DNA from 3 places in the Nocardia sp. NPDC050378 genome. Region 2 is predicted to be linked to each of the others. Evidence: riboswitches for the same ligand, from Rfam matches in the RefSeq annotation. Region 2 holds a riboswitch; each other region holds the start of a gene.
What was found. Region 2 has a riboswitch for cobalamin ahead of AB0I35_RS29405 (ABC transporter substrate-binding protein). Riboswitches for the same ligand answer to the same signal wherever they lie in the genome.
Positions count from the first base shown of each region.

Region 1: linked by a shared signal. The riboswitch ahead of cobN (cobaltochelatase subunit CobN) and the one ahead of AB0I35_RS29405 (ABC transporter substrate-binding protein) in region 2 are both predicted to bind cobalamin.
Region 3: linked by a shared signal. The riboswitch ahead of AB0I35_RS26175 (iron ABC transporter permease) and the one ahead of AB0I35_RS29405 (ABC transporter substrate-binding protein) in region 2 are both predicted to bind cobalamin.

Region 1 covers NZ_JBFAKI010000007.1:298,684-301,951, forward strand. Annotated here, with positions in the region: gene cobN (cobaltochelatase subunit CobN) at 1-1,395, opposite strand, end outside; cobalamin riboswitch at 1,429-1,555, opposite strand; gene AB0I35_RS18700 (multidrug efflux SMR transporter) at 1,577-1,933, opposite strand; gene AB0I35_RS18705 (SMR family transporter) at 1,975-2,295, opposite strand; gene AB0I35_RS18710 (MarR family transcriptional regulator) at 2,368-2,835, opposite strand; gene AB0I35_RS18715 (MerR family transcriptional regulator) at 2,888-3,268, opposite strand, start outside.
Region 2 covers NZ_JBFAKI010000021.1:77,523-80,790, forward strand. Annotated here, with positions in the region: gene metE (5-methyltetrahydropteroyltriglutamate--homocysteine S-methyltransferase) at 1-846, opposite strand, end outside; cobalamin riboswitch at 1,009-1,214, opposite strand; cobalamin riboswitch at 1,369-1,538, shown strand; gene AB0I35_RS29405 (ABC transporter substrate-binding protein) at 1,553-3,130, shown strand; gene AB0I35_RS29410 (ABC transporter permease) at 3,141-3,268, shown strand, end outside.
Region 3 covers NZ_JBFAKI010000016.1:6,632-9,899, reverse strand. Annotated here, with positions in the region: gene AB0I35_RS26185 (ABC transporter permease) at 1-540, opposite strand, end outside; gene AB0I35_RS26180 (ABC transporter substrate-binding protein) at 540-1,631, opposite strand; cobalamin riboswitch at 1,714-1,837, shown strand; gene AB0I35_RS26175 (iron ABC transporter permease) at 1,870-2,901, shown strand; gene AB0I35_RS26170 (ABC transporter ATP-binding protein) at 2,898-3,268, shown strand, end outside.

The DNA of each region.
Region 1 (3,268 bases), on a different contig from region 2:
GAAACGCAGTGCGGCGATGACGATCTCGCCCTTCGGGTCGGCCGAACGGTCCACATACAGTTCGCCCGGCGGCGGCCCCCACGCCTCGACCACGGCTTCGCGCAGGTCGGCGGGCAGCGACTCGAACCATCGGGTGTAGACGGTCGCGCCGATGCGGATCGGATTGCCCTCGAGCTGTTCGGCGCTGAGCCAGTCGGGATCCTGGCCGCCCGCCGCGATCAGGGCGTGGATCAGGGCGTCACCGTCGCCTTCGGCGAGGCCGGGAATCTCGGCGATGTCGCCGAGGTCGTAACCGGCGGAACGCATTTCGGTGAGCAGCCGGATGGCGCTCGCCGGGGTGTCGAGGCCGACGGCGTTGCCGATGCGCGCGTGCTTGGTCGGGTAGGCCGACAGCATGAGCGCGATCCGCTTGTCGCCGTTGGGAATATGACGCAGGCGGGCGTGACGCACCGCGATCCCGGCGACGCGGGCGGCGCGTTCGGGATCGGGGACATAGGTGGACAGACCGTCCTCGTCGAACTCCTTGAACGAGAACGGCACCGTGATGATGCGCCCGTCGAACTCCGGGACCGCCACCTGGGTGGCGACATCGAGCGGGGACAGGCCGTCGTCGTTGGCCTCCCACTGGGCGCGCGGGCTGGTCAGGCACAGGCCCTGCAGGATCGGCACGTCGAGGGCGGCCAGCGCGGCCACGTCCCAGGCCTCGTCGTCGCCACCGGCCGACGCGGTGGCGGGCTTGCTGCCGCCCGCGGCGAGCACGGTGACCACCAGGGCGTCGGCCCGGCCGAGGAGGGTGAGCAGTTCCGGCTCGGCGGTCCGCAGCGACGCCGCGTACACAGGCAGGGCGCGCGCACCCTTGGCTTCGATGGCCGTGCACAGGGCGTCGACGTAGCCGGTGTTGCCCGCCAGGTGCTGGGCGCGGTAGTAGACGACGGCGACCGTGGGGGCGTGCGGTTCGAGGATGCGCGCCGAGCGTTCGAGCTCACCCCAGGTCGGCAGCTGGACCGGCGGCTCGAATCCGTGACCGGTGAGCAACACCGTGTCGGACAGGAAGTTGTAGAGCTGACGCAGGTTGTCGGCACCACCCGCGGCGAGATAGTTGTGGGCGTCGGCGGCGACACCGACCGGCACGGTGGAACATTCCATCAGTTCCGCGTCGGGTGCGATCTCGCCGCCGAGGGCGACCATCGGAATGCCGCTGGCCCGCACCGCGTCCAGGCCCTCTTCCCAGGCGCGTTTGCCGCCGAGGATACGCACGATCACCAGGTCGACGCCGTCGAGCAGCTGCCCGAGATCCTCGACCAGCAGCCGGGCGGGGTTGCCCCACCGGTACTCGGCGCCGCTCGCGCGGGCGCTCAGCAGGTCGGTGTCGGAGGTGGACAGCAGCAGGATCACAGGGTGAGACCTTCCTCGGGTTGACGCGCCCATCGGGTTGCGGTGCTCGCCGGAGAGGGTCTGGCTGTTCACAGTGGCGCGACCGCACCGGATTTCCACCGGTTTCCTCGACGCCCGCCGAGCAAGTCGATGGTACTGGCCCGGCCGCGCCCGCAACTTTCCAGCCCGCGTCCGGGGTCGCTCAGGCGGCTTCGGCGCGGTCGGCGAGTTTGAGCCAGACCACTCCCGCGATCACCACGGCGAGCCAGAACGCTTTGAGCGGCGTGAGCGTTTCCTCGAAGAACACCGGTCCGAGGAGTGCGGCGCCGACCGCGCCGATGCCCGCCCAGACGGCATAGCCGATGCCCACGTCGATCGTTCTCAGCGCGACGCTGAGGGCGAACAGGGTGAGAAGGAAGAAGACGATCGCCACCAGCGACCAGGTGAGCACGGTGAAACCGTGGCTGCCGCCGACGGCGAGGGCGTATCCGACTTCGAAGGCGCCGGCGAGGAGCAGGACGAGCCAGGCGGTGGCGGGAGTGCGGTTGTGGGTGAACATTGTTCGGCCTTTCGGTGAGAAGTGGTCGGGGACGAGGTTGCTCAGGCGCCGCTGCTGAGCTGCAGGCCGACGACACCGCCGATGACGATCACGATGCCGACCGCCTTGCGCCAGTCGACTCGCTGGCCGAACAGCACCGCGCCGAGAGCGACGATTCCGACACCGGCCAGGGAGGTCCAGATCGCGTAGCCGGCGCCGACGTCGAAGGTGAGCAGCGCCAGGCTCAGGAAGTAGGTCGCGATCGCGCCGCTGACCAGGGTGGCGACGGTCCATCGAATGTCGGTGAAACCCTTCGCTTTTCCGGCCGCCAGAGCGACGGTGACCTCGAAGACGACGGCGATGGCGAGGTAGAGCCAGTTCACGATAATACCTTTCTATGGATGTACATACATATATATGCCGAGCGGAAGACCTCTGCGGCATGTCAGGTCAGTTCAGGAGTCCCGGTTCCCCGTTCGGCGCGCGAGCAGCGCGTCGAACATCGGTGACAGCTCTTCGGCGTCGTCGAGCAGACGTTCCAGCTGGAGCTGGAAGGGTTCGCGCGCGTCCCTGACCAGCACCTCCCCCTCCTCGGTGATCACGGCGTACACACCGCGCCCGTCCTCCGAACACAAGTCCCGCCGCGTGAACCCTCTTGCCTCGAGCCGCCCCAGCAATCGGGTCACCGAACTCTGATTCAACCCGATCCGATGGGCCAGCTCGCTGACCCGGATCTCCTTGTCCGGCGCGGCGGCAAGCTGCCGGAGCGCGTGGTACTCGGTGAGGCCGATGCCGTGGTGCAGCGTCAGCCATTTGCCGAGACCCGAATCGACGGTCGCGACAAGAGCGGAAGCACGAAACCAGCCCTCGACCGGGTCGCCGACCGAGGGGGTTCCCCTTTCCGTAAGTTCATGCTTGTGCATGCACTTAACGTAGCGGTGAACCTGCCGGGCCACAACCCGGCAGGTCGAGCGATCAAGGGGCCGGTTCGCAGGGCATGGCGAGGGTCCGGAGGTCGCCGTCGTCGGCGGAGCGGATGTGGGCGGGGAGGTCGGGGACGGACAGGTCGAGCATGATGTCGGGGCCGATCGCGCCCGCGACGGCCGGGTAGAGGGTGGTTACGGCGAAGTGGACGCTGATCGGTGGGCCGGAGACCGTCGCACGCAGCTCGGTGGGCGGGTTCGGCGTGCCGTCCTGGGTCGACGCGTCCGGGCTCGGCACCGAGATCGTGGCCGTGTCCGGGGAATCGAAGCGCAGAGTCACGATCGGTGAGTCCGCGCGTTCCAGTGTTTCCAGGAGGTGCGCGCGGTCGAGGACAGCCCTGGTCGGGGTCGGGGGCAGGGCTGCCAGCATGCG
Region 2 (3,268 bases):
CGCCGGAACCGAGGCGACGGCTTCGACGGTGGTTCCCGTGGTGAAGTCGAGCGCGACGGCTTCGACCGGGGTGGCTGCGATCTCGGCGAGTGCGGCGCCGGCGTGGCCGAAATAGGTGGCGACGAGGATCGCGGGCCGGGCGGTGGACGAGGCGAGCTCGGTGTAGGTGGCGCGGACGGCGGCCAGCTCGGCGTCGTCGAGATCGGTGACGAGGATCGGCTCGTCGATCTGGACCCACTCCACCCCGGCGTCGGCCAGACGAGTGAGCAGGTCACGGTAGAGCGGCACGAGCTCGGCGAGGCGGTCCAGCGGCGCGCCTGCGGCGTGCTTGGCCAGCTTCAGGAAGGTGAGCGGTCCGATGACGACCGGTCTGGCCGGAATCCCCAGAGTCGCGGCTTCGGCGAGCTCGGCGAACAACTTGTCCGGATTCAGGGAAAACTCTGTCGCCGAGTCGATTTCGGGCACGAGGTAGTGGTAGTTGGTGTCGAACCACTTGGTCATCTCGAGCGGGGCGATCGTGTCGGTGCCGCGTGCGGCGGCGAAGTACCGGTCGAGCGGGTCGGCGATGTCGGCGACGCGAGCGGGCAGCGCGCCCAACAGCACGGCGGTGTCGAGCACCTGGTCGTAGTAGGAGAACGTGCCCACGGGGATCGAGTCGAGGCCTGCGGCGGAGAGGCCGGTCAGGTCGCTGCGGCGCAGTTCGCGGGCGACGGTGTGCAGGTGCTCGGCGTCGGCCGTGCCTGCCCAGTAGGCCTCGGTGGCGCGTTTGAGTTCACGGTTCGGCCCGACGCGGGGGAGTCCGAGAACGGTTGCGGTGAAGAAGCTGGATGAAACGGACATGGTCATCGTCTCCGGTGCGGATGCGGATAGCCCTGGCCTGTCACGGGTAGCACCGACCGCCGACCGCGCGGGGGCGTGCGAGGCGAGCTCACGCGCCCGTTCCGGTGAGTCCGGCGGGTCGCTTGTCGGTCTGTGCGCCCAATCCTCGAGGCGAAGGCCGCCGGACACGGCGTGTCCGGCACAGCGGGCAGGTCTTCGGACTCGCGGGCACCGGCCTGATTCGGCCGACCTAGTGGCCGTCGCTTCCCAGGCGGATGCCCAGTGCTCGTTGACGGCGGTCGTTCCCACTCACCGCTGCGGGACAGTCCCGGATTCCCACCGGGTTCCCTCTCGCCGGACACCGGTATTCCGGTGTCCGGTTTCGACACGATCACCGGAGTTCGGGGCTCCGACTCCGCACGGTGAACGTGAACCAGCTGCGCCGACCATCTTAGGCCAAGGAACTCCACCGACAATGGTGAAGCACGTCATCGGCAAACGCGGCAGTCGCCGTGCGCCGCATGTCGGGGAGGTGCGACGGGAGGCCACGGTAAGGTCTGACCCGGGCGTAGGGAACACCGGTGCGAATCCGGGGCTGTCCCGCAACTGTCACCGAGGAGCGATCCGCCGATTCATGGCCACGACCTACCCAGGTTGGAAGGCCGGTGGGGAGCGTCGATCCGGGAGCCAGGATACCTGCGCCCGCGTATCGGGATCACCCACGAGGATGGCTATGGACAACTCCACATCGGCACGGTCAGGTTTCGGCCGTCGCACCTTCCTGCTCGCCGGCGCGCTCACGCTCGGCGCGATCGCGACCGGCTGCGGTTCGCCGGGCAGTCCATCGGGCGCTGCGCTGGGTCCGCCGCGGCCTGGCGGTCGTCTGCGATCAGTGATCGCGGGCCGTTCGGCGAGCGCGGACGTGCTCGACCCGCATCAGGCCGGTAGTTCGGCGGGCGGGGCGGTGTCGAAGAACGTCTGGGACAAGCTCGTCGCCTACAACAACGACCTCACCCTGCGCTACCGCCTCGCGCAGTCGCTCGAACCCAACGCCGACGGCAGCGAGTGGCGGATCACTCTGCGCCCCGGCGTGGTTTTCAGCGACGGCACCCCACTGACCTCGCGCGATGTGCTCTGGAGCTTCGAGCGGATGCTCGACCCGGCCAAGAGCTCGTCGGGGGATCTCGCCGCGGTCGACATGTCGCGCACCCGCGCCGACGGCGACCTCGCCGTGGTGGTCGCCATGAAAACACCGCTGGCCGACTTCGGTTCGGTGCTGGCGGGCTGGTACTGCTACATCGTCAAGGACGGCACGGGCACCATCGACGGCTCGGAACTGCCCGTCGGCACCGGGCCGTTCGCGCTGGTGCGGTGGTCGCCCGGTGACCGCACCCTGTTGCGCCGCAACGAGCGTTACTGGGACGGACCGGTGTATCTCGACGAGGTGGAGATCATCCAGATCGCCGAGACCGAAGCGCGTGTGAACGCCTTCCTGTCCGGGGAGGCCGAAGTGGCACACGAGATCTCGTACCTGCAGGCGAGCACCTTGGCCGACGATCCGAACGTCACGGTGGTCGTGCCACCGGCCGGATTGATGGGTGCGTTCCAAATGCGAGTGGACACAGCGCCGTTCGACGATCCGCGAGTACGGCAGGCGATGCGGTTGGCGGTGGACCGCGAGGCCATGGTGGAGTCGGTGTATTACGGATACGCCGAGGTCGGCAACGACATCTACGGCAAAGGCGCCCCGTTCTATCACGACACGCTGCCGCAACGGTCCTACGATCCGCAGCGTGCGCGTGAGCTTTTGCGCGCGGCGGGGCACGAGCAGCTGACCGTGACGCTGCCGACCGCCGACGGCTCACCGGGCATGCTCGAATCGGCGACACTGTTCGCCGAGCAGGCCAAAGCCGCCGGTATCACGATCAAGTTGGAGTCGGTACCTGCCGACACCTACTTCTCGCAGGTCAGCGGTAAGGCTCCGCTCAGTCATGTCGGCTGGTGGAACTACAGTCTCGACTACTTCTACGGCCAGACCATGACCAGCGACTCACCGAGCAACGGCACCGGCTGGCGGCGCCCGGACTGGGATGCCGAGTTCGCGCAGGCGCGTGCGGCGATGGACCCGGTTCGGCGCGCCGAACTGTATCGCGAACTGCAAGAACAACTCTGGAACGAAGGCGGCTACATCCTCTTCAGCTTCGCCAAGCGGCCCGACGCGGCGAAGAACTTCGTGGGTGGTGTTCGCGACGGTGTGCCCGGCACCGACGACTGGGCGAACTACGCGACCACCTGGCTGGCCGAGCAATGACCCGCCGGTCGTGATCGCCTACACCGCACGGCGCGTCGTCGGCGGGCTCGGTGTGCTCTGTGCTGTCGCGCTGGTGGTTTTCACGCTGTTCGAGGTACTGGACTCGGACGCGGCGACGGTGATCCTCTCGCGCACCGG
Region 3 (3,268 bases), on a different contig from region 2:
CGCGTCCACACCGCGCAGATACGCATGGGTGTTGAGGTAGATCGGGATCAGCACGCTGGTCGTGATGACGATCAGCTTCATCTCCTCACCGATCCCGAACCACACGATGAACAGCGGGATCAGCGCCAACGTCGGAATGGCGCGTTTGATCTGCACCGGGCCGTCGACCAGCGCCTCCCCGATTCGGCTCAACCCGGCGATCAGCGCCAGCACCACCCCGATCACCACACCGAGCACCAGCCCGATCACCGCCCGTTGCAGCGAGGTGAGCAGATTGGACTGCAGTCGCCCGTCCGCGATCAACTCCCCCGCCGTCCGCGCGACCGTCCACGGTGCGGGCAATGTCTCGGGATCGAGTGCACCCGTGGCCGATCCGACGACCCACGCGCCGACGAGTAACGCCGGACCGAGCGCGAAACCGAACGGAATGGGCTTGCCGGGGCCGAGCCTTCGCTTACCGCGTCCACGCGGAGCCAATTCGGGTTCGCCGGTCCGGTGTGCCCGTACGCGCCGCAACACACCGGCTTCGAGGGTCGCCATCAGCTCACCGCCCCGGCGAAGGCCGCGCCGCTCGCGGTGACGGCCTCGGTGACCGCCGCGTCGAAACGCAGGTCGAAACCGTCGGCGGCGGTGATCTTCCTCGGCAACTCACCGGCGGCATCGATCGCGTCGATCGTGCTCTGCTGACGCGCGACCAGCCGCTGGTCCAGGTGCGGGAACGTATAGGTGCCGAGCGACTCCACGATTCGCCGCGCGTCGTCGGGGCTCACCTTCTGGTTGCGCACGTAGTACGCCTCGGCCCATTCGGCACTGTGGGTGTTGGTCCAGTGCCATGCCCGCACGAACGCGCCGACCAGGGCCCGGGTCGCGGCCGCCTTCGCCGGATCCTGCACCACGGCACGTCGCGCGTACACATAGGCGAGCCCGCTGTAGATGCCGCTCGTCTCCGAATCCGGGATCAGCGACGTGCCGGGAGTGCGCAGCAACCTGGTCACATTCGGTTCGATCAGCGGCGCCACCTCGACCTGTCCGGTGCGCACCGCGTCGAGGAACTCCGCGAGCTGCAACCGGATCAATTGCACGTCACCGGTTTTCAGACCCGCCTTGCTCAGCGCCTTCAACACCGCCGCCTGCTGGGCGGTGCCCTCGGCGTAGGCGATCTTGCGCCCCTTCAACTCCGTGAGCTTCGTGATCGACAAGCCCGGGGCGACAGCGAGTTTCAGCGCCTGCGGATTGGTCTGGTACGAGCCGACGATCGGCACGTCCTGTCCCGCCGCGAGTGCGTGGATCGGCGGTACGTCACCGACCTGGCCCACATCGGCCGCGCCGGCCCGGAAGGCCTCCAGGATCGCGGGCCCGCCGACGAAATTCGCGAACTCGATCTTGAACGGCAGCTTGTCCAGCTCACCCGAGAGCCGGAGCGCGTGCTGTAACCGCTCCTGCTGGTCGGCGACCACGAGGGTGGTGCCCGGCGGAACATCGGTCGGCAGCGGTGCGTCGGGGGTGCCGAGTGGTTTGTCGTCGCCGCCCGCGCACCCGGTCAGGCCGAGAGTCGCAGCGGTGGCCACCGCGAGGAAGGCGGCGGTGACGCGGCCACGCAGGCCGTGCGCAGAGGTGTTCGGTCGGTACATACCCGGATTCAAGCAACCGGACAAACCGGCGAACACCCTTTGCCTTACCGTGAGCCGAACCCGGCGCTGTGCCGGCACCCGGTGCCACGCTACAGTCGGTGGGTCATCCCCGGTGGGTGCGGGAATCCGGTGCAATTCCGGGACGGTCGCGCCACTGTGATCGCCTCACGGCGAAAGTCAGACCTCCCTCGCCGGGCACCCTCTGAAAGGGCCGCGCCTTGCCTCTGGAGAAGCCGCGATGATCCGTGCACGGATCTCGCTCGCACTACCCGTGCTCGCGGTGTTGCTGCTGGTCGCCATGATCGCCGCCACCGGTTTCGGCGCGGAGACCGTTCCGGTGCGCGCGGTGCTCGACACTCTCGGCGCCCGGCTCACCGGAACTACCCCCACCGACCCCGGCATCGACACCATCGTCTGGCAGCTGCGCGTCCCGCGCACCATCCTCGCCGCCGTGGTCGGTGCCGGTCTCGCGGTGGCGGGCGCCGCGATGCAGACCCTGGTCCGCAACCCGCTCGCCGACCCCTACCTGCTCGGTGTCTCCTCCGGCGCGGCCGTCGGCGCGGCGGCCGTCATCACCTCCGGCCTGTTCGCGGGGGCGGGCATATGGGCGTTGTCCGGTGGTGCGTTGGCCGGCGCTTTCGGTGCGGCGACCCTCGTATTCCTCATCGCCCTGGCGCAGGGCGGACTCACCCCGTTGCGGCTGGTGCTCACCGGTACCGTGCTCGGCTCGGCCTTCGCCGCGTGCAGCAGCTACCTGGTGTTCCGCAGCACCGATCCCGCCGCCGCCGAATCGGTGCTGTTCTGGCTGCTCGGCAGCCTCGCGGGCGCGGACTGGTCGACCCTTGCCCTCCCGCTGATCGTCGTCGCGCTCTGTGCCACGATCCTGGTCGCGATCGCGGGTTGGCTCGACGCCCTCACCCTGGGCGCCGACACCGCCTCCTCCCTCGGCGTACCGGTGACCGGCCTGCGGATCGGGTTGTTCGTGCTGCTCGCGGTGCTCGTCGGTGTGCTGGTGGCGGTGTCGGGTGGGATCGGTTTCGTCGGCCTGGTCGTCCCGCATGCCGCGCGCATGATCGTCGGCCCACGACATCGTGATCTGCTGCCCGCCTGCGCGCTGTGCGGGGCACTGTTCCTGGTGGTCGCCGATGCCGCCACCCGGGTGCTGGTGCGCCCCACCGAGATTCCGGTCGGTGTCCTCACCGGCCTCATCGGCGCCCCCACCTTCCTGCTGCTGATGGGCAGGCGCCGCTACCGATTCGGCACCTCATGAACGACGAACATCCGCTGAGCCCGCAGACCCACCGACCCGACACGCATTCGCCCGACGAGCCGCAGGCATTCGGACCGAACCCGCGCTCCGGCGCCGAACCGCACACATCCAGACCGGAAACGCCTGCCACCGAGCCACTTCCCCTCGCAGCTGGCCGCATCCGTGTGCACGACCTCTCTTGCGCGATCGGTCGACGCATCGTTGTCGAAGGTGTCGACTTCTCGATCGAGCCGGGCGAAACCATCGGGATCGTCGGGCCCAACGGCAGCGGCAAGACCACCCTGCTGCGCACCTTGTCCGGCGTGCACAGGCCGCGTTCGGGCCGGGTACTCGTCGACGACGAGGTCCTGCACGAGCTGCGCCCCCG